DNA from 4 places in the Methylobacterium sp. 17Sr1-1 genome. Region 2 is predicted to be linked to each of the others. Evidence: riboswitches for the same ligand, from Rfam matches in the RefSeq annotation. Region 2 holds a riboswitch; each other region holds the start of a gene.
The links. A riboswitch is a leader RNA that binds a small molecule or an ion and turns the genes downstream of it on or off. The one in region 2 is predicted to bind cobalamin.
Positions count from the first base shown of each region.

Region 1: it holds a riboswitch for cobalamin, as region 2 does, so the genes downstream of both, DK412_RS28655 (TonB-dependent receptor) here and DK412_RS23715 (TonB-dependent siderophore receptor) in region 2, are expected to answer to the same signal.
Region 3: it holds a riboswitch for cobalamin, as region 2 does, so the genes downstream of both, DK412_RS08410 (TonB-dependent siderophore receptor) here and DK412_RS23715 (TonB-dependent siderophore receptor) in region 2, are expected to answer to the same signal.
Region 4: it holds a riboswitch for cobalamin, as region 2 does, so the genes downstream of both, DK412_RS10555 (CbtB domain-containing protein) here and DK412_RS23715 (TonB-dependent siderophore receptor) in region 2, are expected to answer to the same signal.

Region 1 is NZ_CP029552.1:6,253,369-6,260,537, reverse strand. It holds gene DK412_RS28655 (TonB-dependent receptor) at 1-1,541, opposite strand, end outside; cobalamin riboswitch at 1,722-1,870, opposite strand; gene DK412_RS28650 (Trm112 family protein) at 1,997-2,200, opposite strand; gene DK412_RS28645 (LON peptidase substrate-binding domain-containing protein) at 2,250-2,918, opposite strand; gene trxA (thioredoxin) at 3,088-3,996, opposite strand; gene DK412_RS28635 (MFS transporter) at 4,160-5,467, opposite strand; gene DK412_RS28630 (TetR/AcrR family transcriptional regulator) at 5,538-6,152, shown strand; gene DK412_RS28625 (hypothetical protein) at 6,296-7,168, shown strand.
Region 2 is NZ_CP029552.1:5,216,180-5,223,348, reverse strand. It holds gene DK412_RS23725 (heparan-alpha-glucosaminide N-acetyltransferase domain-containing protein) at 120-1,271, opposite strand; gene DK412_RS23720 (hypothetical protein) at 1,268-1,507, opposite strand; gene DK412_RS23715 (TonB-dependent siderophore receptor) at 1,507-3,648, opposite strand; cobalamin riboswitch at 3,847-4,056, opposite strand; gene DK412_RS23710 (TAXI family TRAP transporter solute-binding subunit) at 4,156-5,091, opposite strand; gene DK412_RS23705 (SGNH/GDSL hydrolase family protein) at 5,305-6,231, opposite strand; gene DK412_RS23700 (OpgC domain-containing protein) at 6,192-7,169, opposite strand, start outside.
Region 3 is NZ_CP029552.1:1,868,272-1,875,440, reverse strand. It holds gene DK412_RS08415 (IS4 family transposase) at 1-911, shown strand, start outside; cobalamin riboswitch at 996-1,199, shown strand; gene DK412_RS08410 (TonB-dependent siderophore receptor) at 1,439-3,577, shown strand; gene DK412_RS08405 (peptidase) at 3,577-4,995, shown strand; gene DK412_RS08400 (EAL domain-containing protein) at 5,646-7,169, shown strand, end outside.
Region 4 is NZ_CP029552.1:2,328,676-2,335,844, forward strand. It holds gene cobN (cobaltochelatase subunit CobN) at 1-1,972, opposite strand, end outside; gene DK412_RS10535 (Uma2 family endonuclease) at 1,979-2,569, opposite strand; gene cobW (cobalamin biosynthesis protein CobW) at 2,922-3,956, opposite strand; gene DK412_RS10545 (DUF1636 domain-containing protein) at 3,953-4,330, opposite strand; gene DK412_RS10550 (CbtA family protein) at 4,327-5,073, opposite strand; gene DK412_RS10555 (CbtB domain-containing protein) at 5,162-5,338, opposite strand; cobalamin riboswitch at 5,368-5,569, opposite strand; gene cobU (bifunctional adenosylcobinamide kinase/adenosylcobinamide-phosphate guanylyltransferase) at 5,698-6,210, shown strand; gene cobO (cob(I)yrinic acid a,c-diamide adenosyltransferase) at 6,207-6,812, shown strand; gene DK412_RS10570 (prephenate dehydrogenase/arogenate dehydrogenase family protein) at 7,025-7,169, shown strand, end outside.

The sequences.
Region 1 (7,169 bases), 1.0 Mb from region 2:
CCGGTATCGCCCTGGAACAGGTTCTCGGAGGCGAAGTCGAGGCGGAACAGGGCGAGGCTGGTCTCGAGCCCGGCGATCGAGCGGTTGCGGATGCCGACCTCGTAGCCGGTCGAGGGCACGAGGAACGGCGAGCGGGCGATGGTGAACAGCGGGCTCGCCGGATCGACCGTCGCCGTCACGCCGCGGGCGTCGTTCGAGTGGAAGCCGCCGCCGTAATTCAGGTAGATCTCGGTGTCCGCCCATGGCCCGAACACCGCGCCGAGCTTCGGATTGACGATGCCGTCGCGGGCTTTGCCCGAATTCGCCGGCGTGTCGGAGCGGACGTCGGCGTAATAGCCGTCGGCCCGGAAGCCGACGCTGGTGCGCAGCCAGTCGGTCCAGCGCACCCGGTTCTCGTAAGTGAAGGCGGCGCTCGCCTCCAGCACCCGGTCGGCGAGCACCGTCGAGCGGTATTGCCGGGCGGTGGTGTTGAACAGGCCGACCCGGATGTCGTCGGTGCGGGTCTGCACGCCGATCTCGTTCTCCACGGCGAACCCGAACAGGTCGCCCTGGAACGTCCGGGAGATTTCGCCGCCGCCGAGCACCCGGGCGTCGCGCTGGCGGAACTGGTCGCCGTTGACCGGATCGTTGAGGAAATACGTGAAGTCGTTCCAGAGGTTCATCTGGTAGCGGACCAGGTAGGCCGAGGCCCGGGTGGTGCCGCCGGCATCCGACTGGCTCCAGCGCCCCGAGAGCGAGAACCGCCCGGTATCGCCGCCATCGGTCGGATCGAGGGTGCCGTAGCGGCCGATGATTCCCTCCGCCACCGCCCGCTCGGGGATCTGGTTGGTGGCGTTCCACCTGGCCCAGTAGGCCATGCCGGTGACGGCGAATCCGTCGGTCGCGGTGCCCTGGCTGTAGCGGGCGACGCCGTTGAGCTTGCCGAGCCGGTCCGGCACCGCCCAGGGCCCGTCATAGGTCTGCGCCTCGCCGGCGACGAGCAGGGTGCCGGCGCCGAGGGGCACGGAGGCCGCCGAGAGCCCGCGCCTGAAGCCGAAGCTGCCCAGCGTGGTCAGCGCGATGTTGCGGTCGAGCGTGTCGAGGTAGTCGATCCGCACCGAGCCGGCGGAGGCGAAGTCGCCGTCGCGGACGAAGTAGGGGCCTTTGTGGAACTCCACCGCGCCGACGAGCTCGGGGATCAGGAAGTTGAGGTCGGCGTAGCCCTGGCCGTGGGCGTGGGTGCGCATGTTCACCGGCATGCCGTCGACGTGGATGGCGATGTCGGTGCCGTGGTCGAGGTTGAAGCCGCGCAGGAAGAACTGGTTGGCTTTGCCCTCGCCGGAATGCTGGGTGACGATCAGGCCCGGCACCGCCTCCAGCACCTCGCCCGGGCGGGTGACGGGCAGGCTGTTGAGGACGGCCCCACTGACGATGCCGGCGCTCGCCGACTCGACTGGGCGCAAGGCGCCGCCGATGCCGGTGACGCCGCCGGGATAGCTGGCGCTGGCCGCGCCCGGAGTGCCGGTCACTGGCGCTTTCACCTCGATCTGGTCGAGGGGGATGTCGTCCTGGGCGAGGGCGGGGACTGGCAGGCTCGCGGCGAGCGCCGCGAGGAGTGGAAGACGGGAGACAGGCACGGGCGAGCCTTCATGGGCTGTGGCACGTCACCGTGGAGGCACCGGCACACCCCGGCCGGCGCGTCCCACATGTGACCACGGCTGACGGCAGGTCTTCATCCCTACCAAGTCTCCTGGCTTACGGGTCTCCGCCCCCCATCGTCTTCCCGGGCGCTGACACCCAGTGACATCGGTGATGGAGGCCTCGCCGCTCACAGTTGCGGGGGCAGCCGCGGCTTCTCGGCACCGCGTTCCCTTTTGATCCCCTGGGGGAACCGTCCCGTCGAGGTGTAGGCGCGGACGGGGCGGGCGCCAACGTGGCCCGCGCCGATTTGTCGGGCGTGTTGCCGGTTGTCGACGGGAAACCGCGCGGGATCCCGCGTCGGCGCGGCGCCGTCGCCTCAATCCGCCAGCGGCCGGGCCTCTTCCGGCAGCATGATCGGGATGCCGTCGCGGATCGGGTAGGCGAGCTTGGCCGAGCGGCTGATCAGCTCCTGGCGCGCCGAATCGTAGTCGAGCCGCTCCTTGGTCAGGGGGCAGACCAGGAGTTCGAGCAGCTTCGGGTCGATGCGGGTGGCCTCGAAGGAGGCGGGGGAATCGCTCACGGGTGGTCCTTCCGAATGGGTCCGGCGGCTCTCTAGCCCAAAGCGCCGCCTATTGCAGCGTCGGCTCGGCTCCCGAGGCCCGCACCAGCTCCATCTCGGTCACGGCGATCAGCACCTCGGCCCGGGTCTTGAGGTCGGGCGCCTCCAGCATCGCCTGCTTCTCGCGCGGGCCGAACGGGCTCATCATGCAGAGCGCATTCACCAGGGCCTCGTTCGGCGCCTCCTCGATCCCGGCCCAGTCGACCTTGAGGTCGTTGGCCTCGACGAAATCGCGAAGCGCCTTCAGCACCCCGGCGCGGTCCACCGCCTCCTCGCCGGCGCGGGCGTGGAAGTCGCTCTCGAACGGCGCGAAGGTGACCCTGCAGCGGCGGAAGCCCATGGCGTTCGGCAACTCCTCCTCGATCCGGAACCGGGCGATGCCGGTGAGCGAGATCAGGTAGCGGCCGTCGCCGGTCTCGGCGAACTGGGTGACGCGGCCGGCGCAGCCGATCCGGAACAGCTTCGGCGAGAGCGGGGCCTCGCCGGATTCGGAATCCGGCTGGATCATGCCGATCACGCGGTCGGTGCGCAGGGCCTCGTCGATCATCGCGAGGTAGCGCGGCTCGAAGATGTTGAGCGGCATCTGGCCCCGCGGCAGCAGCAGAGCCCCGGGGAGGGGAAAGACCGGGATCTCGGTCGGGCAGTCGGCCGGCCCCTTGTAGGCGACGTTCATGCTCATCGGCGTCGCTCCCGCGCGGATCGGAGGGGTGTCCCGGGCTCCGTCGTCTCGGGCCCGGGATCACAGCGTGCCATCTAGGGCGCCGCTCTCCGGCGTGGATACCTGTCCGGCGTAATGCCGCGCCCGGGATGCACTTCGCGACGCAGTTCGCGACGCATCCCGGCCGGCCTCACGAGAACATCAGGGTCGACAGCTTGCGCCGGCCGCGGATGGTCATCGGGTCCATCGGTCCCCAGGCCTCGAACAGCTGGAGCAGCTGCTTGCGGGCGCCGTCGTCGTTCCAGGACCGGTCGCGGCGGACGATCTCGATCAGCTGGTCGACCGCCTCCTGCTGCTGGCCCTTGGCGTTGAGGCCGAGCGCGAGGTCGAACCGGGCCTGGTAATCAGCGGGGTCGGCCTCGATCCGGCGCTGGAAGCCGGCGAGGTCGCCGAGCGACGCCGCCTGCTCGGCGAGCTCGATCGCGGCCTTCACGGCGGCGATGGCCGGGTCCTTGGCGGCCTCGGGCGGCGCGGCCTCGATGAAGCGGCGGGCGCCCTCGAGGTCGTCGGCATCGAGGTGGAGGCGGGCGAGGGCCGCGATGGCGCCGGCATGACCCGGCTCCTGGCCGAGCACCGCGGCGTAGATCTCGGCGGCGGCCTGGGTGTCGCCGGCCTCGGCGGCGGCTTGCGCCTCCGCCATCGCATCCTCGATCGCCGTCGGGCCCACCGGGCCGACCAGGCGCTCGATGAAGGCCTTGATCTGCGCCTCGGGGAGCGCCCCCATGAAGCCGTCGACCGGCTGGCCGCGCTGGAACGCGATCACCGCCGGGATCGACTGGATGCCGAGCTGGCCGGCGATCTGGGGATGCTCGTCGATGTTCATCTTGACGAGCTTCACCTTGCCGCCGGCGTCCTTGACGGCCTTCTCGATGATCGGGGTGAGCTGCTTGCACGGCCCGCACCAGGGCGCCCAGAAATCGACCAGCACCGGCTGCTGCAGGGATTCCTGCATCACGTCCTGGCGGAAGGTCGCGGTGGTGGTGTCCTTGATCAGGGCGCCCGCGGGGGGCTGGCCGGCCGCGGGAGTGTCGGTGAGCATCGATGACCTCGGGAGAACGGCCTTCACGTCGCGGGCCTGCACGGCCCGCCGATCAGATGGGGTAGACCGGCCGCCCCGGCCAGGGCAAGGCGCGGAAAGCCCGAAAAAGCACGGGAAATCAGCAAAGCCGGACGCGCCCTCGGGGCTGCGTCCGGCTCGGTCCTCACGCCGCCGCCGGCGCCGCCTGGCGCATCCGGCCGATCATCAGCGACATCAGCGCGGCCATCACGGCGGTCAGCCCGGCGGCCAGGAACGCCTCGAGGTAGCGGCCCTCCGAGGCGCGCACCAGGCCGGCGCCGAAGGCGGCGGTGGCGGCACCGAGCTGGTGGCCGGCGGCGATCCAGCCGAACACGATCGGGGCGTCGCGCTCGCCGAAGGCCTCGTTGGCGAGCCGCACCGTCGGCGGCACCGTGGCGATCCAGTCGAGGCCGTAGAACACCGCGAAGATCGACAGGCTGTAGAACGAGAAGTCGGTGAAGGGCAGGGCCATCAGCGACAGGCCGCGCAGGCCGTAATAGACGAACAGGAGCTTGCGCGGGTCGTAGCGGTCGGTGAGCCAGCCCGAGCCGGTGGTGCCGATGAGGTCGAACACGCCCATCAGCGCGAGCAGCCCCGCGGCCCGCACCTCCGGGATGCCCTGGTCGGCGCAGAACGAGATCAGGTGGGTGCCGACCAGCCCGTTGGTGGTGAGCCCGCAGATGAAGAACGTGCCGAACAGGAGCCAGAAGTCGCCCTTGGCGCTCGCCCGCACCAGCCCGTCGATCGCCGCCTTGAACGGATTGGCGCGCCGGGGCGGCTCGGAGACGGTGCCCGGCGCCGCGCCGTAGGGGGTGAGGCCGATGTCGGAGGGCCGCTCCGGCAGGAGCCAGGCGACGACCGGAATCAGCGCCGCGATCGCGCAGGCGACGGTCAGCACCACCGGCTGCCAGCCGCCGGCTTGCGCGATCGCCGCGAGGCCGGGCAGGAAGACCAGCGTGCCGGTGGCGGTGCTGGCGGTCAGCAGCCCCATGAACAGGCCGCGGCGCACGGCGAACCAGCGGTTCACCACGGTGGCGCCGAGCACGATGGCGACGCAGCCGCTGCCGAGGCCCGACAGCACGCCCCAGGTGGCGATGAGGTGCCAGGGCTCGCTCATCAGCGCGCTCAGCGCGGTCGAGGCCGCCATCAGGGCGAGGGCGCAGAGCAGCGTGCGGCGGATGCCGAAGCTCTGCATTAGGGCCGCCGCGAACGGCCCGACGAGGCCGTAGAGGAAGATGCCGAGCCCGGCGGCGAAGGAGGTGGTGCCGCGGCTCCAGCCGAAGGCCTGCTCGAGCGGCAGGATCAGCACGCCGGGCGAGGCCCGCAGGCCCGCCGCCGCGAGCAGGCACAGGAAGATCACGCCCACCACCACGAAGGCGTAGTTCTGGCCGAAGGGCCGCGGTCTCGGAGCGGCAGGGGAGGCGAGGCCCCGCGGCGACACGGTCGAACTCATGCTGGGACATCCTCCCCGAATCGTGCTACGACGTTACGTACCAGTCAGTAACATCGTCAAGGGTGAAAGCATGGCGGAGGGGCATGACGGCAGCGCACCCGTCCGGGCCGGCGACCGGATCCGGGCGGCCGCCCGCGAGCTGTTCTACGACCGCGGCTTTCGCGGCGTCGGCGTCGACGAGATCGTGGCCCGGGCCGGGGTGACGAAGCCGAGCCTGTATCGCGGCTTCGCCTCGAAGGACGCGCTCGTCGTCGCCTGCCTGGAGGATTACGACCTGCGCCTGCGCTCCCGCCTCGACGAGGCGCTGGCGGCCCATCCGGACGATCCGCAGGCCGGCCTCGTGGCCTTCGTCGACGGCATCGCGACGCGCAGCGCCCGGCCGGGATTTCGCGGCTGCGGCCTCTCCAACGCCGTGGCCGAGTATCCGGAGGCGGATCATCCCGTCCGCGCGGCGGCGCGGGAGGGCAGGCGCGCGCTCCATGCCCGCCTCGCCGAGGTCGCCGGTACGATCGGCGCCGAGGCGCCCGAGCGTCTCGCCGACGCCATGCTGCTCCTCGTCGAGGGCGCCTTCGCCTGCGGGCAGATCTTCGGCCCCGATGGGCCGAACCGCTCGCTGTCCGGCGCCGCCGAGGTCCTGATCGCCGCGAGCCGGGCCGGAGCGTCAGCATCGCGCGCCGCACCATAGAATTCCGTCAATAAATCGGGGGGCGGCGGCAGCACGGCCTTGATTCCGTCGCCATGATCGGTCGATACGCGAGAGTTGACGCCGATCGCGGCCCATCGCCTCTTAGGCAGCGTCCGGGCCGCGACCCCCGTGGAGTAGAGCGTATGACCCTCGTACGACGTTTCCAGGTCGCGCCGGCGCTGGTCCGCCTGATCCGCAAGGAGCGCGGCTCCTCCCGCATCACCGAAGGGTACTTCCCGCCCCAATCCGGCCGGACCTCGTTCGTGCGCGTCGATGGCGGCCAGTGCCACCTCGTGCTCGTCACCTCCGACGGCGGCGCCTCCAGCGAGGAGCGCACCGAGGTGCCGCGCGCCCACGGCGACGCGCTCCTCGACGTCTGCGCCGGCCGCGCCGCCTACGACCGCACGCAGGTGGCCCTCGGCAACGGCCGCGACGCCCTGATCGACCGCTACGTCGCCCCGGGCAACGTCGACGTCGTCACGGTGGTGTTCGACAATCCCGACGAGGCCAACGGATTCCCGGCGCCGCCGTGGTTCGGCCCCGAGGTCACGACAGACGCGGCCTATGAGGGCCGCAGCATCGCGCTCCAGGGCGTGCCGCAGCCCGGCGAGATCGCCCTGTCCAACGCCGCCCTCGACGCGGTGCTCGACCTGATCGAGCCGCGCTACGGCTTCGGCCGCTACGCCGCGCCGAGCCGCAACGGCGAGGAGACCGGGGTGGTCAACGCGCTCCGCCGCATCGCGACGCCGCCGCAGCCCGAACCGACGCCGCCGCCCCCGCCGCCGGAGCCCGAGCCCGTCCACGAGGCGCCGCCCCCGCCGCCCCAGGCCGAAGCCGCCCCCGAGCCGCCGCCCCCGCCGGAGCAGCACCCGGATACCCGCATCGACGACGTGATCGAGAGCCTGTCCCAGGCGCTCGGCGCCGCGGTGCCGGGCGGGGATGCCGCCCGCGACGACGGTACCCCGGCCTTCGAGCGCTGGACCGTGCGCCCGCGCCGGACCCAGCCGACCCCCTGAG
Region 2 (7,169 bases):
GGATTCGGGCCGCGACGCTCTCGCCGCACAGGGTCATTCCGGGGCCGCGCAGCGGAGCCCGGAATGACGAGGTGGGTGTCAGTTCCGCCGATGAGAGACCTAAATCCGGGGCTGACTTCCTACAGATAGCTCAGCACCGGATGCCGCCCCCGCCGCTTCAGCCCCACCATCCAGCGGCACGCCCCGTAGAGCGGCAGGCTGAGGAGCGCCGCGATCAGCCAGAGCTGCGCCGGCGACCCGGCCTCGACCCTCCCTGACATGCCGGCGAAGCCGAGGGCCAGCGCGAGATGATGAAGCCCGCGCAACAGCCAGAGATGGACGACGTAGAAGAACAAGGGCGTCCCCCCGAACACCCGCAGCCAGGCAAGGCGCGCGGCCGGCAGCGCCTCGAACAGGGCGAGGAGCCAGAGCCCGAGGCCCAGAGTGAGCAGCAGGAAGCAGGCGGAGGGCGGGTACTTGGTGAGATTGAGGAAGGACAGGACCGTCGCCCCGATCGTCGGGCCGGCCTGCCAGGGCACCGGCTCGCCGTAGCCGTCGAGCCCCCGCAGCACCAGGAACCCGGCGAGCGCCGCCGCCCCGAGGGCGAGGAGCCGGCGCCGCCGGGCATCGGGATCGAGGGCGAACCACGGTCCGAGGGCGTAGCCCGCCGCCGCGACGCCGATCCAGGGCAGTACCGGATAGGAGGTGCGGGCCACCCCCCAGGGCAGGTCGATGAGGCCGCGCTGGTGCAGGATCGACCACGGCACGTAGCCGGCCTGGCCCGGCGCCAGCACGATCCCGTCGAGGAGGTTGTGGCCGAGCATGATGACGAGGGCGACCGCCGCCAGGGCGGGGCGCGGCAGCCGCAGCAGGCCCGCGAGCGCGACCATGCTGAGGCCGATGGCCCAGATCACCTGCAGGTAGAGGACCGGCGGCAGGAGCCGGCCCGTCCAGGCGAGGTTCACGAGCGTGACCTCGAGCCCGATCAGGAACAGGCCGCGGGTGAGCAGGAAGCGCGAGGCCGCGCCCGTGCCGTGCTTGCCCGCGTAGAGGCAGGCCGAGAGGCCGGTGAGCAGCAGGAAGACCGGTGCGCAGAGATGCGAGGTCAGCCGCGTCGCCACCAGGTCGGGGGCAGTGACCGCGAGGTCCATCGGATCGCGGAGCTGGGCGTGCAGGAAGACGGTCTCCCGCACGTGGTCGACCAGCATCAGCAGCATGACGAGGCCGCGCAGGGCGTCGATCGCGCCGATGCGCGGGGCGGTCGTGGGCGTAGATGTGGACGCTGACGTCATGATCCGGTCTCGGCGGCGAGGCGGGCGAGGAGCCGGCGCACGTCCGGCGGCGTCCAGATCGGGCCGCCGCGGGGCTTGCGCACCCCGCGCCGGGTCAGCGAGGCGGCGATGCCCTCGGGGGTCCCGCCGGTCTCGGCGGCGATCACCGCCAGGACCGGCGCGAGGTCCCGGCGGTAGCGCCGGGCGCGGGCGGCGGCGGCATCGCGGCCGGCATCGCCCTTGCGGAGAGCCACCATCAGAACCGCACCGACAGGGTTCCGGTGAACCGGCGCGGCGCTCCCGGATAGACCCGGAGCGCGCTGAGCGAGCTTTCGTAATACGTGGTGTCGAACACGTTCTCGACGTTCAGGCCGAACCGGACATTCTCCCAGCGGTAATAAGCGAGGGCATCGACCGCGATGTAGCCCGGCAGCCGGAAGCTGGCATTGGCGTCGCCCGCCCGCTCGCCGACGGCGCGCACGCCGCCGCCGAGGCCGAAACCCTTCCACGGGCCCGCCTGCACCTCGTGGACCGCGAGCAGGCTGCCCGAATGGCGCGGCACGTTGATCAAGGGCGCGCCGACCGGCAGCACATTGTCCTTGGTGATCACCGCGTCGGCGAAGACGTAGCCGGCCAGGACCTTGATCTCCGGCGTGATCTGGCCGGACGCGGTGAGCTCGAAGCCCTGGCTGCGGACGCCGCCGGCGGCGAGGGAGAAGCCGGAATTGTTGGGATCGGCGGTCAGCACGTTCTGTCGCTCGACCCGGAAGGCGGCGCCGGTGAGGCTCAAGGCGCCTCCGAACAGGTCGAGCTTGGTGCCGACCTCGTAGCCGAGGCCGCTCTCCGGCGCGAAGGGAGCACTCCGTGCCGCCGCGAACGCGTCGGGCCCGGTATTCGGCCGGAAGCTGGTGCCGACATTGGCGTAGAAGGAGAGCGCCTGTAGCGGCTGGTAGACGAGCCCGGCCCGGGGCGAGGCGGCGAAATGGGTCTGGTCGGTCTGGAGCCCGGTGGTCCGCTCCCGGAACGACTGCTCGAAGACGTCGAAACGCGCGCCGACGAGCGCCTTCCATTCCGGGGTCAAGCTGATCTGGTCCTGGGCGTAGAAAGCCGTGTTGGTGACCTGCTCGAATCCGTTGGTCTGGAAGGCGAAGGGCGGCAGCGGCCGGCCGTAGACCGGGGCATCAATGTCGAGGGAATAGGGCGTCTGGCGGAAGCGCGAGCGGACCTGCTGGTAGCGGGCATCGGTGCTCTCGCGCTCGACACCGAGGAGCAGGGTGTGGCCGATCCCGGCGGTGTCGAAGCGTCCGACCAGCTCGGCCTGGCCGATCGCCACGTCCCAGCGGTAATTGCGCAGGTTGCGGTCGCGCAGGACGGTGCGGTTGTCGGCGGCGATCCCCCTCACCTCCACCGCCTCGCCGGTCAGCGCGCCGGTGTTGAAGTAGGTCGCGAGCCGCATCTGCCAGTCGGCATCGAAGCGGTGGTCGACCCGCACCTGCATCGTGTCGCTGGATTGATGGATGCTCTGGCCCGGCTCGCCGAGGAAGCGGGAGATCGGCAATGCGCCGAGCTGCCCGTTGATCGCCACGATGCCGCGGTCGAACACCGCGCGGTTGCGCAGAAATTCGGTCTCGACCGTCACCCGCGTATCGGGCGTGACCTGCCAGCTCACCACCGGGGCGACGAGGAGCCGGTCGCCGTCGACGAAATCCCGGAAGCTGCTCTGGCGTCCAGCGGCGAGGTTGAAGCGGTAGAGGAGCGTGCCCTCCTCGTCGAGGCTGCCTCCGGCATCGACCGTGCCGCGGGCCTGTTCGAACGAGCCCCAGAGCCCGCCCATCTCGACGAAGCGCTCCCTCGTCGGCTGCTTGGTGATGATGTTGACGAGGCCGCCCGGGTCGCTGCGGCCGAACAGGCCGCCGCCGGGGCCCTTCAGCACCTCGATCCGCTCGATGTTCTGGGTGTCCTGCTGGGGCGGGAACCCGCGGGCGAGGGGAAATCCGTTCTTGTAGATCTCGGCCGTGGCGACGCCGCGCACGGCGTAGCCGAGGGGCGAGAGCCCGCCGAAATTGTTCTGCTGCACGATGCCCGGCGTGTAGGCGAGGACCTGCTCGGCCCGCGTCGCCGCCAGATCGGTGATGACCTCGCGGGGGGCGACGGTGACGACCTGCGGCACGTCGCGCTGGGGCGTGTCCGTCTTCGTGCTGCTGACGGCGCGGTCGGCGCGAAAGCCCGGGGTCGGGCCGACGAGGCCGATCGTGCCGGCGGCGGTGGTCGGCAGCACCGGCAGGCTCGGGCCCGGCACGGGCGGGCGCGGGCCCTCCACCACGACCTCGTCGAGGGCGATGGTCTCCTCGGCCCGGGCCTCGGGCGCCGCGGCGCCGAGAGCGAGCGCGGTCGCCAGGGTCGCACCGTACCGACGCCGGTGGGGCGCCGGGTGAGCGGACGGAACGCTGGGGGACGGCGGACGGCGTTTCACGGAGCGTACTCGACTGTTGCCGCGCGACGCGATCCGGGCGAGCGGCAGGCTGAGTCCGCGCGTCCGCGCGGCGCATGCCCGAGCGCTCCTCCGGGCCGTACCGCCCGCGGGACGTGACCGCGCCAGACGGCGCGCGCTCAAGGCAGGTCTCCTGGCTCGCGGATCGTCGGACCCGCCTGGCCTTCCCGGTGCAGGCGCACCAGTGGCCGTCGGCGGCGGGACCTCTCCGCTCACAGTTGCGGGGGCAGCCTCGGCTTCGTCCCGTCAGGACTCACCGAGTTCCCTCTTCGCCCGCGGGCTCGCGCCCCAGGAACCTTGGCGGCACCATCCATGGCAGCCCGCCCACCGGGGAGCAACATCCAGAAACGCAATGTAATAATGTTGCGATCGCTGTGGCTGCGGGATCACACTGTCCGGCAGGGCCTCCCGGCCCTACTCCCCGCGCAGGAAGGCCGCCGTCGCGGGGTGCAGCCACGCCGCCGGGACGGCGTCCTTCAAGTCGCGCGGGTCGCTCGGCCGCTCGTGCGGCAAGAGCCGGGCGAGGGCCGGCTTCGCCTTGTCGATCGCCGCGACGAGGCGGGTCACCGCGGCCGGGTCGAGGCCGGGCCGGCCGAGAACGAAGCTCCACGACCCCACCGTCTCGATCGCCGCGTTCTGGCCCGGGAAGGTGCCGGGCGCGACGGTGATGCGCCGCAGGGACGGGCTCGCCGCCAGGATCGCCGGGATCGCCGCCGCCGAGGGGCCGAGGAAGCGGGCGCCGCCCGGCGCTTCGGCCATGGTCCGGAAGCCCGGCCAGCCGGTGCCGCCGCCGAACAGGGCCGCGGCCCGTCCGTCGCGCACCATCGCCGGGCCGTCGCCGGCGTGCTCAAGGAGGATCGGGCGGATGTCGTGCTCGGGGTCGATGCCGGAGCCGCGCAGCACGGTTCGGCCCATGGCGGTGAGCCCGGAGCTCTTCGTGCCGAGGGCCACCATTTGCCCGCGCAGGTCGTCGATGCGCGTCACCGGGCTCCCCGCCGGCACCACGAACAGGCCGGGTGCGGCGTAGACCGGCGCGACCACCGTCACCGCCGGTGCGCCCTGGCCTTCGAGCGCCTCGTAGGCGTACTCGCCCTGGACGAGGCCGAGATCGACGTGGCGATCGCGCAGGAGGACTAGATTCTCGGTCGAGCCCTTGCTGGCGCGCAACTCCAAGGTGAGATCCGGATCCACCTCCCGGAGCGCCGCCGCCAGCGCCTCGCCATAGGCCGGAAACCCGCCGCCGGGCGTCGCGGTGGCGAGGACGAGGCGTAGGGGTTCGGCGGCGCGGGGGGCGGGGATCGCGGTGAGGAGGGCGATGCAGGAGGCGGCGATCAGCCAGGGTTTCAGCATTGCTTGGTGTCCTGCATTCTCTCGACGACTCTGCACCCCGCCATGTCATTCCGGGGCCGCGCAGCAGAGCCCGGAATCCAGACGCTCAGGTGATACAGGATGAAGCGAAATGTAATCCGCATTCTTCTGCAAAACCTGCGGTTCTGGACTCCGGGCTCCGCTGCGCGGCCCCGGAATGACGTGGCGGATGGAAAAATGTCGTGGAGCGATGTCTCAATTCGCCGGCACTGGCGCCGCCGCCTTTGCGGGCGCCACGTCCGGCTGGAGCAGCGAGACGGTGATCGCCCGGGTGACGTGCTCGGCCATGCAGCGATAGCCGAGATCGGCCAGGCGGAAGCCGGCGCCGGACTGCGCCGTGTCGCCCCGCGATTCGCCTTTCAGCGCGCTGATCGCCCGCGTGGCGAGGTAGCGCATCGCCTCGTAGCGCTGGACCAGGGGCACCTGCGCGCGCTCGGCGACTTTCTGGATCGCCTGGACGAACTGGCGGTAGTAATCGTCCTTGGCGAGGCTCGCGGTGTATTGCGGATCGACCAGGACCACGTCGATCCCGTGCGACTTGATCCAGGCCACGGTCTCGGCCAGCGACTGCGAGAAATCCTCGATGTCGACGCGGGCGAGCGCGTCGTTGCCGCCGACCTGCCAGACCACGAGGTCGGGCTCGATCTCCGCCACCTGGTTGCGCAGGCGCTCGGCCGCCCCGAAGGCGATCTCGCCCGACACGCCGCGGCTCTCCACCGTCACCTCGATGTCGGGCAGCGAGCGGGTGAGCGCGTCCTCCAGGCGAACCGGGTAGGTCGCGGCGGTGCCGATGCCCCCGGAATTGGAGCCGATGGTCAGGACCTGGACCGCACGGTGCTCGACCAGCGCCTTCTTCACCGCCTTGAGCTTGGCCAGGGTGTAGAGCTTGGAGCCCGGCACCCGGCACTCGGGCGAGAGGCTGGGATCGGGCGCGTCCAGCCCCGGCGCGGTGGCCTGGAGCGCCGGGATCTCGGCATGCGCCGGCTGGGCCGGTTGAACCTGTCCGGGTTGCACCGGCGCGGGTTGGGGCGTCGTCGACTGCGCCTGCACGGCGAAGCCGAGGCACGAGACCAAGGCGAGGCTCACGCCGCCGAGGAGGGACGGGGAGAGCGAGAGCGCCATTCGACGAACCATGCCGTGAACGAGAGTGAGGCCAGCCCGCATCCTACGACGAATATGTCCGTCGCGAAACCTCCCCCGCTCCAGAAACGAATCAGCTGTGCACCGAGGCTGGCGACCGAGCCGACCGAGAACACCGCGAGCGAATTGCGCCCGAGGCCGGCGAGCTGGCGGGTGAGCCAGCGCGCCCGCGGCTGAACGAGGCCGAACACCGCCTGGAAGGCGAGGAGCACGCCGAGGAAGTGCACGAGGCGCGCCGGCGACAGGTAGGACTTGTCGAAGATGAAGAGCAGCCGCGGCTCCGGCACCGCCAGGGGGTCGGGCCGCAGGTTGAACCAGGACAGGACCGCGCCGACGATCACGATGACGATCCCGAGCGGCATCAGCTTGCGGCGCCACGCCAGGAACCGCTCCGAGCTGCGCCGCCACTCGTGCGCTGCGAAGCCCAGCACCAGCAGCAGCTGCCAGCACAGCGGGTTGAAGAACCAATGCCCCTCCACCGGCCAGCTCGGGATGTTGATCTCGAAGACCAGGCTCACCGCGTAGAGCAGGGCCGAGATCCCGACCGCGAGGCCGAGATGCACCCGCGACAGCAGCACGAAGGCCGGCGCCAGGCCGAGCAGCACGACGTAGAGCGGCAGGATGTTGAAGAAGCCGAGCTGGTGCAGCAGCGTCACCCAGCCGACGGTGGCCTGGATCGGGTCGCTGAAGATCGGCCCGGCATTGTGCCACTCCACCAGCAGCGGATTGTCGAGGTAGAGGGCCGCGCCCGCCAGCATCGCCAGCGCGATGGCGGTGATGACGAGCTGCGCCCGGTACACCTCGACCATGCGCGAGATCAGCCGCAGCACCGTGCGCAGGGCCGGCTCCGGCACCCCGTCGCGCCCGCGGGTGGCGATGCCGATCGACCAGCCGGCCAGGAACACGAACAGCTCGGCCGC
Region 3 (7,169 bases), 3.2 Mb from region 2:
AGGACAAGGAGAGCCAGCGCTGGATCACCGGAGCGGCCGCTGCCGCGACGGCTTTGGCCGACACGGCCCGGAGCTTGATCGTGGTCGCCGACCAGGAGGGCGACATCTACAGCCACTTCGCCCGTCGGCCCGCGGGCAGCGATCTTCTGGTGCGGGCACGCCATGACCGGCCACTGGTTGAAGGGGGCAGCCTTCAGGACAAGGCGTCATGGCCCGTCGCGACAACCGGCACCGTGGAGGTGCCGGCTCGCCCTGGGGTGCCGGCCCGCATCGCCAAGGTGAGGCTGCAGGCCGGACCGGTCGAGGTGGTCCGTCCCTCCGGCCCAGGCGCCCGCGAGCCGGCCAGCCTGAGGCTGCATGGCGTCTGCGTGCAGGAACTCGAGCCGCCTGTGGGCGTGACGCCCTTGTGCTGGCGGCTTCTGACGACGCGGGCGGTGCCGGATGCCGCCGCCGCGCAGGACATGGTGCGGCTGTACCGGTTGAGGTGGCGGATCGAGGAGGTGTTCCGCGCTCTCAAGCGCGACGGGCTCGGCCTGGACGAGACACAGGTGCGGGTGCCAGACAAGCTGTTCCGGCTGAGTGCCTTGGCGCTGGGAGCCGCCGTGCGGATCCTGCAGTTGGTCGATGCCCGCGACGGCAGCCGACGACCGATGCAGGACGTTCTGGATAAGGCGGCTCTGCCAGTGGTCGCGGAACTGGGGCGGGCCTGCGAGGGCAGCACGGACCGCCTGCGCAACCCTCACCCCGTCGGCAACCTGAGCTGGTTAGAGTGGATCGTGGCCCGCCACGGCGGCTGGAACGCTCCCAACTCGCCACCCGGTCCCAAGGTCGTCGCGCGCGGATGGGAGCGCTTCTCGGCCATGCTCGCCGGTGCCCTCCTCGCGAGAGACTCACTTCCGTCAAGGCCGTAGCCCGCAGAGGGGGGAGGGTTGGGGCGCGAGGCTCCCGTGTGTTGATCAAACCGACACCCACCATTGCTCCTTCGTATCCGAACGGCTAAGCTTGCCGTCGACGGTTCCCTCCGGGGATCAAAAGGGAACGCGGTGAGGGTTCGCCCGAAGCCGCGGCTGCCCCCGCAACTGTGAGCGGCGAGCCTTCCATCACTCATGTCACTGGGGACCCCTGAAAAGGTCCCTGGGAAGACGATGGCAGGCGCTGACCCGTGAGCCAGGAGACCTGCCGTCAGCCGTGGTCACACGCGAGCACGTCGGGCGGGGTGTCCTGATGGGTGTCGAGGCGAGGGCGCCAAGCCCCCGTCCCGCTGTCGTTCGCGGTGACGTGCCACAGCCCCGCGCCGTCCCGCCATGCCCGGTCCCGCCCTCCCCCGACCCGCCGACAGGGTGCGCGTCGCAAGGGATGCAAGAAATGTAACTTTATAACGTTACATATGCGACGAGACCGGCTACGGACGGAGTGGAAGCCCATCCCGGATACCACCATGCAAGCGCACCGCGCCCGCCGCGCGACGACCTTCGCCACCGCCCTCGCCGCCCCGCTGCTGGCCGCCGCCCCCGGCACCGCAGAAGAAATCGCCCTCGACCGCATCGAGGTCGCGGGCGTCCGCTCCCGGGAGGAGGCCGCCCCGGGCCTCAATCTCGCGACGCCGTCGCGCTCAGGCAGCCGCCTCGGCCTCACCCCGCTCGAGACCCCGGCGAGCCTCGACATCATCAGCGGCGAGACCGTCCGGGCCCGGGGCCAGAACACGCTCGAGGAGGCGGTGACCCAGAACGCCGTCGGCATCACCAGCATCGCCTCACCCGGCAACGGCAACCACTCCTTCGCCGCCCGCGGCTTCGTCGGGCCGAGCTCGGTGCAGCAGCTCTACGACGGCACCCGGCTCTATGTCGGGGTCGGCACCGTCACCTTCCCGTTCGACACCTGGTCGGCGGAGCGGATCGAGGTGCTGCGCGGCCCGGCCTCGGTGCTCTACGGCGAGGGCGCGATCGGCGGCATCATCAACGTGGTGCCGAAGAAGCCGACCTTCGTCCCGGTCGGCGAGGCGCGGGCGGCGATCGGCTCCGACGGCCTCGCGCGCCTCGCCCTCGATAGCGGCGGGCCGGTCGGCGAGGACCTGGCCTACCGGCTCAACCTCAGCGGCAACCGGGCCGACGGCTGGGTCAAGCCCGACGGCGACTTTCGCAATCTCGCCCTCTCGGCGGCGGTGACCTGGCGGGCGGCCCCCGACCTGAGCGTCACCCTCTCGCACGACCTCGGCCACAACGAGCCGACCCGCTACTGGGGCTCGCCCCTCGTCGACACGCGGGTGCCCGACCGCTTGCGCTTCACCAACTACAACATCCAGGATTCGCAGATCGCCTGGTTCGACAACTGGACGCAATTGCGCGCCGAGTGGAATCCCAGCCCCGACATCACGGTGCGCAACACCGCCTATCGCCTCTCCACCGAGCGGCACTGGCGCGACGTCGAGCAATACACCTACCAGCCGGCGACCGGCCTGATCGGCCGCAGCGACTACATCGAGATCCGCCACCACGAGGAGCAGATCGGCAACCGCCTCGACGCGACCGTCCGCGGCAGCCTGCTCGGCATCAAGAGTGCGACGGTGATCGGCTTCGACGTCAACCACATCGCGTTCCGGCGCGACAGCAATGCGCCGTTCGGGGGCGAGAGCGTCGTCGATCCGTTCGATTTCGCGCAAGGGCGCTTCATCAACCTCGCGGGCACCCGCACCGACATCGTCTCGCGCACCCGCCAGGCCTCGGTCTTCGCCGAGAACCGGCTGGAGCTGACGCCGCACTTCGCCCTGGTGACCGGCCTGCGCTACGACGCGCCGACGGTCGCGGTGAGCCGGCCGCTGGCCGGGACCGCCTTCGAGAAGACCTTCGACTCGGTGAGCACCCGCGCCGCGGCCGTCTATACCCCGACGCCCGATCTCGCCCTCTACGCGCAAGTTGCCACCGCCGCCGATCCGCTCGGCAGCCTGATCACCACCAGCGTGCCGCAGGCGCAGTTCCAGCTCGCCACCGGCGAACAGGTCGAGGCCGGCGCCAAGGGCCTGTTCGACAATGGTCGCGGGGAGTGGACCTTCGCCGCCTATCACATTCGCAAGGACAACCTGCTGAGCCCGATCCCCGGCCGGCCGACGGAGGTCGCCGCAATCGGCAGCCAGTCCTCCCGCGGGATCGAGGTCGCCTTCGCCTACCAGCTCTCGGAGCAGTGGCGCATCGAGGCCAACACCGCCCTGCTGCGGGCCCGCTACGACTCGTTCTCGCAGAATACCGATGCTGGCCTGGTGTCGTTCGCCGGCAAGGTCCCGGTCGACGTGCCGCAACGGGTGACCAATGTCTGGCTCAGCTACGCCTTCGCGCCGGGCTGGGTGGCGCGGCTCGGCATCAACGATGTCGGGCCGGTGTTCAGCGACTTCGCCAACACGGTCAGGCGGCCGGCCTACACGCTCGTGAACGCCACCCTGGACTGGCAGGTGACGCCGACCTCGCGCCTGTCGCTGCGCGGCTACAACCTGACCGACCGGCTCTACGCGATCTCCGGCAACAGCAATTCCTGGCTGCTCGGCCGGCCGCGCTCGGTCGAGCTCGCCTACCACGTCACCTTCTGATGCGCGGATTGCGCAAGCGGCTGAAACGGTGGCTGCATCTCGGCCACCGCTGGCTCGGCATCGCGACCGGGCTCTTCGTCGTCGCCTGGTTCGCCTCCGGGCTGGTGATGCTAACGGTCGGCTTCCCCGTCCTCACGCAGGCCGAGCGGGTCGCGGCGTCCGGCCCGCTCCGCCTCGACGCCGTGCGGCTGACGCCGCAGGCGGCGCTGGAGCGGTCGGGCGCGTCCGCCTTCCCCGATACCCTCACCCTGGCGATGCGTGGACCCGAGCCCGCCTACTGGATCACGCAAGGCGACGGACGGCGCCTCGCGCTCTCGGCCGCGACCGGCGCGCCGTTCCCGCCCCTGACGGCGGAGAGCGCCGCGGCGCTCGCCGCGACCCATCCCCTCGCCCGTCGCGTCGCCGATCTCGGCCCCGTCACGCGCGACCAGTGGACCGTGACGGCGCGCTACGATCCCTTGCGGCCGTTCCGGCGCGTGGCCCTGGGCGACGTGGCCGGGACCGAGCTCTACCTGTCGGTCGCCACGGGCGAGCTCGCCCTCGACACCACCCGGACCGAGCGGGTGTGGAACTGGGCCGGCTCCGTCCTCCACTGGGTCTACCTCACGCCGCTGCGCGCCCGCGCGGGCCTGTGGCAGGACGTGGTGCTGTGGATCTCCGGGATCACGCTCGCGGGGGCCGCGAGCGGCTACGCCCTCGGCTTCGTCCGGCTGATGCGCGGCCGGCTGACGCCCTACCGGGGCTTCGCCGCCTGGCACCACCTCGCGGGGGTGGCGGGCGGGCTCGTCGTCGTCACCTTCCTCTTCAGCGGTTGGCTGTCGATGAACCCGCGCGGCTGGTTCGGGCCGCGGGCGCCCGACGCCGCCATGCGGGCGGCCTATGCGGGGCAGGCGGCGCCGGTCTTCCCCCTCGGCCTCGACGACCTCGCAGGTGCGCCCGCCGGCAGCGTCGCGCTCGACTTGGCGTGGATCGGCGGCCGGCCCGTCGTCGTCGCCGCCGGTCCCGGCGGCACGGCCGCGTGCTGCGGTACGGTGCCGGCGCCCGCGACCATCCTGGCCGCGGCCGGCGCGATGCTGCCGGGGGCGAGGCTCGGCGCGGTGACCCGCCTCACGGCGCCGGACGCCTACTGGTACGACCGCCACGGCGCCCCGCCCCTGCCCACCTTACGCCTCGCCTTCGACGACCCGGCGGGAACCTGGTTCCACATCGATCCGGCGACCGGGGCGATCCTCGGGCGGACCGACCGCAGCGGGCGGGCCAATCGCTGGCTGTTCGATGCCCTCCACACCCTCGATGCCGGGCCCCTGGCGCAGAACCCGGCGGCGCGGCTGACGGTCATCGTCGCGTTCAGTGCCCTCGGCCTGGTGATCGCCGCCTCGGGCACCGTCCTCGGCTGGCGCCGCCTGCGCCGCGCCTGAGCTCGACAGCTTTTTTCCGCCCACCCGCACCGTGACCGAGCACAAGGCTGATCAAAGCAGACCGATCCCGCTGGCGGCGGGGTGGCATATCGGCCGACTCAGCTTGGCCGGTGACCGGACCGACGACCACGCTCCATTGCCGGCTCAGCCACAGACGTCTCGAATACGCTGCTTCATCTCGCCGCGGCGCCCGGGAAGACGCCGGCAGGACGTGGGCGGCCGAGGCCGCGGAGGACGCGGCAGCCGGAACAGGCCCGTCGATCAATTCGAGCACGATCGACTACGTCGACAACTCGACCCCCAGTTGTGGGGCGCCTCACACGTGCAGGATCGACCTGCAACATCGATGAGTCGATCGGAGTTTCCGCCACCTTCGGTTGTATGACCCTGCATCGACTTGCATCGGCGGTGAACGCCAGGTGATTTGTCGTGCGGTGATCCGCCGGCAGGCTCTCACGGCACGATCTCGACCAGGCTATACAAGCAACAAACCGTCCGGACCTCCAAGACGATCATCAGTCGAGGCGCTGAAATCCCAAGCTATGCCATTGTCTCGGCACCCGGAATCGTCGGAATGGTGCGGCGAGATTCAGATAGCGATAACTTTCGCATTGCATAGTGCGGCGACCGAAGCCGCTGGACGAGCCGGGATGACCCTGCACCTCAAGCAATTTCCTCGATTCCTGGCGGAGCGCCGCGGGCCCGTGATCCTCGGCCTGGTCGTGGTGGCGCTGCTGTGGATCGGCGTCGCGGTCAAGCACCGGGGCGACGTCCGGGACGCGGTGCAGGACTCCGAGCGCACCACGCACAACTTCGCGATGGTGTTCGAGGAGAACGTGCTGCGCTCGATCGGTGAGATCGACAAGTCCCTGCTCTACATGCGCCGCAGCATCGAGAACCGCGCCGGCCGGGAGGATTACGGCACGATCGTCAACACGACCGACCTCCTGAGCGAGATCATCGTGCAGGTGGCGATCATCGGGCCGGACGGGGTGATGCGGGCGACCAATGCCGGGCCCCAACCGCCGCCGGCGACCGATCTCAGCGACCGCGACCACTTCCGGATCCACGTCGAGAGCCCCGACGACGTGCTCTACATCAGCCGCCCGGTGATCGGGCGAGCGAGCGGCCGGGTCTCGGTCCAGTTCAGCCGGCGCTTCCTCGGGCCGGACGGGCGCTTCGGCGGCGTGGTCGTGGCCTCGCTCAACCCCAGCCACCTGACCCAGTTCTACGACAAGATCGACCTCGGCACCCCGGCCTCGATCTCGCTCATCGGCAGCGACGGGGTGGTGCGTTCGAGCGGCGGCGTCGGCGGCGGCTTCGGGGTCGGCGCCGACCTCACCCGGACCGAGACCTACCAGAAGATCCGCTCGGGCCGGTCCGGCACCTTCACCCTCGAGATGCCGGACGGGGCCGAGAGCCGGCTGGTGACGATCCGCAAGGTGCGCGAGCAGCCCCTGTGGGTGAGCGTCAGCGTGCCGGAAGCCGAGATCTTCAAGGACGCCCGCGCCACCCTGCGGACCGACGCCCTTCTGGCGGCCCTGCTGACGCTCCTCGTCGGGATCGCGGTGGAGAAGCTCCTGCGCATCGAGGCCAAGCGTTCCGAGGCCGAGGCCCGGGTCGTGCGCCTGGCCTCCCTCGATCCCCTGACCGACCTGCCGAACCGCCGGGTGTTCCGCGCCTCCCTCGAGGCGCGGGCCGAGGCCGCGCGGGCGGCGCCGGGGGCGCCCTACGCGGTGATGTTCCTCGACCTCGACCGCTTCAAGCTCGTCAACGACACCCTCGGCCACAAGGTCGGCGACCACCTGCTGCAGGCGGTGGGCGACCGGCTCGCCGCCACCCTCGCCCCCGGCCAGATGCTGGCGCGGCTCGGCGGCGACGAATTCGCGCTGCTCGTGCCCCGCGCCGGCGACCGGCCGGCGCTCGAGGCGATGGCGCAGGCCATCGCCGCGGCGGTCCTGGCGCCCTTCGAGATCGGCAGCCACCAGATCCGCTGCAGCGTCAGCATCGGCATCGCGGTCGGGCCGCAGGACGGCGCAACCGCCGACGACATCCTGATCGCCGCCGACCTCGCGCTCTACGCCGTCAAGGCGGGCAAGCGCGGCACGGTCCGGTTCTACGACCGGCAGATGAGCGAGGGGCTGGAGGAGCGCCGCCAGCTCGAGAGCGACCTG
Region 4 (7,169 bases), 2.9 Mb from region 2:
GATGCGCGTCGAGGGCGGCGAGCGCGTCGGGCATCGGGGTTGCGCGATCGATCCCGGCCGCCGCGAGGAGCCCCGCATCCTCGGCCCGCTCCAGAATGCCGCGGGCGATGAGGGACGCCCGGCGCGGGTCGAGCACGGTCGCGGCGGAATACTCCTCCACCAGATCGCGTAAGGCGCCGGCCTCGGGATCGAGGCCGGCCTCGGCGGTCTCCGGCGGCAGGTGCCCGATCGTGACGGCACCGATCCGGCGCTTGGCCGGCGCCGCCTCGCCGGGATCGTCGACGATGAAGGGATAGATCACCGGCAGCGCCCCGACCGCGAGCGCCGGCCAGCAGGCGGGGGACAGCGCCACCGCCTTGCCGGGCAGCCACTCGGTGGTGCCGTGGGTGCCGAGATGGATCAGCGCGTCGCACCCCTCCCGGAGGGCCAAGTGGAAGGCGAGGGAGGCGTGGCAGGGCACCGCGTCGGGATCGTGGTAGCCCGCCTTGCGGTCGCCCTTGTGGCCGCGGTCCGGCTGGAGCGCCACCAGCACGCAGCCGGCCCGCACAGCCCGGAACCGGAAGGCCCCGTCTCGGAGAGCCGGATCGTCGGCGGGCTCGCCCCATTCGGCCGCGAGGGCGGCGCGGGCCTCCGCCGGGAGTCGGGCGCGCCAGGCCTCGTAGGCCGCAAGCGGCACCGCGAGGCCCGGAGCCTCTTCGGTGAGGCGGCGCATCAGGGCGTCCGGCTCCGGAATGTCGGAGACGGCGTAGCCCTCGGCCGCCAGGTGGTCGAGGATGGCCCGGGTGCTCGCCGGGGTGTCGAGCCCGACCGCGAATCCGGCCCGGCCGCCCCGGGCCGGGTAATCGGACAGGACGAGGGCGAGGCGGCGCTCGGATCGGGGTTTGGCGGCGAGGCGGGCCCAGGCGGCGGCGCGGTCGGCGGTGGCGGCGATGCCGGAAAGATCCGGCACGGCGCGGCGCTCGCGAAATCCCTCGACCTCCGGCGCCTCCTCCTTGTGCGAGATCGGGAAGCCGGCGAGCCGCCCGTCGAATTCCGGCAAAGCCACCTGCATGGCGAGGTCGGCCGCCCCGAGCCCCCGGCTGGACGCCGCCCAGGCCTCCCGGCCCGCGCCGACCGTGAAGGCCTGGATCACCGGGCAATCCGCCGCGTCGAGGACGAAGCCGGCCTCCTCGCGGGCCGAGAAGGCGGTGGCGGCCACGATCACGGCGGGGCGCTGGGTCGCGACGGCCGTGCGTACCGCCGCCGCCGCCTCCGGGTCCTTGAGGCTCGCCACCGCGACGATGGCGGGCCCGAGGCCCCGCTGCCACAGGGCGGCCGCGAGGGCGGTGACCGGCGCGGTGTCGCCGCCGAGGATCGCCGAGCGGTAGACGAGGACGAGCGCCCGCGGCAGGGCGGAGGCGGGATCGGGCCGGTCGCGCACGCCGCAGCCCGGGCACCAGGCAAAGCCCCGCGGCAGGGCGCGAGGCGGCTCGGCCGCGACCGGCCGGCCGAGCTCGGCGGCGACCCGCGTGAGGAGCCCGCGCAGGTTCTCAAGGCCGCCGGCGCGGAAATAGCCGTCGAGGGTGTCGCGCAGCTCCGGCGCCACCGTCGAGACCGCGTCGAGGCGCGGATCCGGACGGTCGTCTCCCGGCAGCACCGCGAGCGGGATGCCGTGCGCCCGGCAGGTCTCGGAGAGCCGCTCGATGCCGTAGCGCCAGTAATCGAGCCCGCCGAGGCAGCGCACCAGCACGAAGCGGGCGCGGGCGATCACCGCGTCGGCGTAGAGGTCGACCGAGAGCGGGTGGCGCAGCTGCGCGAGCTTGGCGAGACGCAGGCTCGGCCATTCTCCGGGCAGGCCCGCATAGGCGTTCGCCAGACCGGCGAGGTCGGAATCGGTGAAGGACAGGGCGACGATGTCACCGGGCGCCTGGCCCAGATCGACCGCTGCCTCGCCCTCGTCGAGGGAGACCGAATCGATGCGCAGGAGGTGCATCGGCCCTCAGGTCCCCGACACCAAGCGAGGCCGCGGCGGGAATGCGACGCCGTCGTACAGGTCCGCCAACGCCAGGGTCATGCCGAACTCTGGCAGCTCGATCGTCTGGTCGAGCCCGGCGACGAGTTGGCGCTGCCAAGCCCTGTCCGCGTCCCGGCGCCAGAGCGCGATCTCGGGGGCGTTCGGCTCGACCAGCAGGATCACCGCGAGGCTCGCGACCGTCCTGTATTCTTCCAACCTGTCGAAGGCATCGAAGTCACGGGTCGAGGGCGACAGGACCTCGACGACCAGCCGCGGTTCCGCTGCCGTCAGCCCGTTCGGGTCGCGGGCGCCGCGATCGACACCGAGGTCTGGACGGCGGATCTGGCCCGGCAAGGTCTCGACGCTGCCGTCACCGGTGAAGGGCCGGCACGGCGTCCCGCGCAGCCGGGTACGGAACTCGACCACGAGGTTGACCACGATGTCGTCGTGGACGTTGCGCGCACTTAGCCTCAGGCGGACCGGCACCCCGCCGACCAGCTCGTAGCGCTCGTCCTGGCGCTCCTGCCAGGCGAAGAACTCCTGCACGCTCCAGTGCCGCGGCGCGGGCTCCGACATGCGATGCCCTCCCGGGCTTAGGGGTTTCGAAATGAAGGCTGGCAATCTCGATGGTAAAACGTCTGCTCTTTGCGATCAAAAATAAGCGCGGGATCCCCTCTCCAGGCGATACCGGGCTTGCCCGGTATCGCTGCAAGGTTTGGGAGAGGGGTAGGGGCGATCGGAGATCGCGCGAGGGTGGCTCGGGCTCAGAATAAAGCTCCAACCGTGGAGATGCGCAGCTTGACGTTCAGTGCGTGATCCTGAAACCGAGCCACCCTCACGCGGGATCTTCGATCCCCACAGCCCCTCTCCCACACGGGAGAGGGGAGTCGGCGCTATTCTTGAACGTTGGCGAGAACGGAAGCCGTCCTCACCCCCGCAACGCCGCCGCCACCGCCGCCTTGTCGAACCCGGTGAGCCCGATCACCACCAGCGTCCCGTCCCGGTGCTCGCCCGGGCGCCAGGGCCGGTCGTAATGGTGGGCGACGCGGCGGCCGACGCCCTGGACGACGAGGCGCATCGGCTTGTCGGCGACGGCGCAGAAGCCCTTGATCCGCAACACCCCCGCCACCTCGGCGGCCTTCGAGACGCGGGCGGCCAAGTCGTCGGGCGACCCGGCGGCCGTCACGGGGAGCGCGACGCTCTCGAAATCGTCGTGGTCGTGGTCCTCTTCCGTCTCGTGGTGCGAGGGCCGGGCGGCGAGGTCGTCCTCGGCGGCCGCGTTGAGGCCGAGCAGCACGCGGGAATCGAGGGCGCCGTGGGCGGTCTCGACGAGCTTGACCGCGCGGGGCAGGTGCGCCTCCACCTCGGCGCGGACCCGGGCCCGCTCGCCCTCGTCGAGGAGGTCCGACTTGTTCATCACCACGAGGTCGGCGCAGAGGAGCTGGTCCTCGAACACCTCCTCGAGCGGGTTCTCGTGCTCGACGCTGGCATCGGCCGCGCGTTGGGCGGCCAGCGCCTCCGGGTCGTCCGCGAAGGCGCCCGAGGCCACTGCCGGGCCGTCCACCACCGCCACCACGCCGTCGACGGTCACCCGCGAGCGGATCGCCGGCCAGTTGAAGGCCTGGACCAGGGGCTTCGGCAGGGCGAGGCCGGAGGTCTCGATCAGGATGTGCTCGGGCGGCTCCGGACGGTCGAGGAGCTTGTTCAGGGCCGGCACGAAGTCATCGGCGACGGTGCAGCAGATGCAGCCGTTCGGCAGTTCCACCACCGCGTCGGCGTCGCAGCCCGGGATGCCGCACTCGGCCAGCAGCGAGCCGTCGAAGCCGACATCGCCGAACTCGTTGACGATGATCGCGAGGCGCCGGCCGTCGTTGTGCTCGATGGCGTGGCGCACCAGCGTCGTCTTGCCGGCGCCGAGGAAGCCCGTGACGATGGTGCAGGGAATCTTCTTGAGGATGGTCATGGCTCAACCGGCGCGGGAGGGATGCGGGCGACGACGCCCTTGCGGAATTCCTGCGGACGCTCGCGCCAGGGCACGATGCCGTCCGGGGTCCCGGCATAGAGGCCGACGCCGTCGAGGATGATGTCGGCGGAGATCGCCGGGTCGAGGTCGCCGTAGATGTAGGTCCAGCGGCCGGGGCTCGCGACCGCGACCGTGCAGGGCCGCTTGCAGACCGAGAGGCATTCCACCGGCTCGATCCGCACGGGCGCGCCGGGCCGGGCCGCGAGCGCTTCGGCGAGCGCGTCGTGCAGGCGGGCACCGGCGCGGGGGCCGTCCGCCGGATCGGCAGCGTCGCGGCAGGTGGTGCAGACGTAGAGCGTCACGGGATCGCTCACGCGGCCACCTCGCTCCGACGCGCCACGCTCTTCGTCCCGGCGACGGCACCCCAGGCCCAGCCGAAGGCGAGGCCGAGCACCGCCCAGAACGCGAAGGCGACCGCCAGCGACCGGGCGGCGAACTGCGCCGCGTAGACCGGCGGCATCGCGGAGATCTCTTCCGGCCCGTGCGGGGCGCCCCAGAGGTGCGGCGCGACGATGAGGGCGAGGCCGATCGCGATCGCGGCGGGCCGGCGGCGGATCGCCACCAGGTAGAGGCCGATCGCGGTGGCGAGCGCCGTCGCCACCCACCAGAGCTGGCGCGATTCGAGGGCGGCGGCCGCGGCACCGGGCAGTTCCGGCGGCAGCCCCACCGCCGGCGCGAGGCTGGCGGCGAGGAAGCCGCCGATGCCGAATGTCAGCGCCTCGGACGGCGTCACCTCGCGGCCGGTCGCGACCAGCACCGCGCCGAGCAAGAGCGCGTAGCCGACGCCGCTCACCAGCGTCGCGAGGGCCGTGAAGGCGAGGCGCGGCAGGCCGGGCGCGGGCTGCCATTGCGCCTCGGCCCCATGGTCGTGGCCCGCATGAGCCAGCACGATCAACGGGTTGGCGAAGGCGTGGGGAGCCGGCACGGCGCTCTCCGCCGTCTCGTACTTCTCCGCCGCCAGGATCAGCGGAGAGGTGAGGGCGAATTGCAGAACCGAGGTCACGCACGCGGCGAGGAAGCCGGCGACCAGGGCCGCGGCGAGCAGACGTTTCGTCATCGTGGGATCACCTGCACGACCAAAGGGCCGCGGGCCCGCGGCCCCTCGGGGCGCAGGCCGCGCGGCTTTTAAGAGGGTCGGGCCCTGGTCAGTGGCAGGGGAAGTTGTGGGCGTGGCGCCAGTCGTGCGCGGCGTTGTGCAGGGCGACCACCGGCGCGAAGCCGGAGACGAACAGGAGCCCGATGCCGAGCGTGGCAGCCAGGAGGACGGCGCTCAGGCGCTCGCCGGCGAGGGCGGGGGAGAGGGACCGGGTGATCGCGACCATGACGAACTCCTGCCGCCCCACCGGCGGCGTCGAGAGAAAGGGGTGACGGCAGGTCTCCTGGCTCGCGGTGTCTTGCCGGCCCACCGCCTTCCCGGATCGCTCCAGTGGCCGATGGCGGACCGTGTGCGACCGCTCACAGTTGCGGGGGCAGCCGCGGCATACCGGAAGAAGCCCGGCTCCCGCGTTCCCTTTTCACCTCGTCGCCGAGGCACCGTCGTGCGCGACCCTAGCCGGTCGCCTGCGGGCTTGCAATCGGCGCGGCCTGCCGCGACACCTCCGCCCCCGAGTTTTTCGCGGCCCCGCGTTGTCCGCCAGATGAGGAGATGTCCGTGCCGGATCCGGACCGCGCCGCCCCGCGCCTGACCCTGGTGCTGGGCGGCGCCCGCTCAGGCAAGAGCCGCTACGCGGAAGGGCTGATCGAGGCGCGGCCAGGGCCCTGGCGCTACGTCGCGACGGCGCAGCCTTTCGACGACGAGATGCGCGCGCGCATCGCCGAGCACCGCGCCCGCCGGCCTCCGCCCTGGGAGACGGTGGATGCGCCGCGCGATCTGCCGGCGGCGATCGCCCGGGCGCCCGCCGGCCGGCCGGTGCTGGTCGATTGCCTGACCCTGTGGCTGACCAACGCGATGCTGGACGAGGCGGCCGACCTCGCGGCGGAGACCGACGCGCTGGTCGAGGCCTGCCGGGCGGTGGCGGGGCCGCTGGTGCTGGTCTCGAACGAGGTCGGTTACGGCATCGTGCCGGAGAACGCGCTGGCCCGCCGGTTCCGCGACGAGGCCGGGCGCCTGCATCAGCGCCTCGGGGCGATTGCCGACCGGGTGGTGCTGGTGGTGGCCGGCCTGCCGATGATCATCAAGGGAGACGTGCAATGAGCGACGACGAGGCGGCGCGCCATCGCGCCAAGATGGAGAAGCGCAAGGCGGTGCAGGACGCCGAGGTCGCGGGCAAGACGATCGAGAAGGGCCTGCTGATCGTCCATACCGGCCCCGGCAAGGGCAAGTCGACCGCCGCCTTCGGGCTGATGCTGCGGGCGCTCGGCCGCGGCTGGCGGGTCGGGGTGGTGCAGTACATCAAGGGCGCCTGGGAGACCGGCGAGCGCTTCGCGCTGGAGCGGTTCCAGGATCAGGTCGCGTGGCACACGATGGGAGAGGGCTTCACCTGGGAGACCCAGGACCGCGACCGCGACGTGGCGGCGGCCCGCGCCGCCTGGGCGAAGACCGAGGCGCTGATGGCCGATCCGGCGATCCGGCTCCTGATCCTCGACGAGCTCAACATCGCCCTGCGCTACGATTACCTGCCGCTCGCCGAGGTAGTGGAGGCATTGAGCCGGCGCCGGCCGGACCTGCACGTCGTGGTGACGGGGCGCAACGCCAAGCCGGAGCTGATCGCGGCGGCCGACCTCGTCACCGAGATGGGCTCGGTGAAGCACCACTTCGCGGCCGGGGTGAAGGCGCAGGAGGGCATCGAGTTCTGATTGCGAGTTCTGGTTGCGAGTTCTGATTGACTGCGACGGCGGCACGGGGCTACAGGCTCGGCCATGACCAGCGCCCGCCCGACCGGATTCTATTATTCGCCGCGCACCTAGCGGCGGAGTGCTCGTCATCTCTCAACCGCTGCGACGTGTCGGCGGTTGAGGCTTTCAGGATTTTCCGGCCCGCCGACCTCGCCCCAGATCCGAGGTCTCCCGTGCCGTCCTCTCCCATCCCGCTCCCCGCCCTCGGCCTGATCGGCTTCGGCGCCTTCGGCCGCCTCGTCGCCACGCATCTGGCGCCGCTGTTCTCGCTGCGCGTCCACGATCCCTTCGCACCCGCTTCGGCCTTCGCGGCGGCGG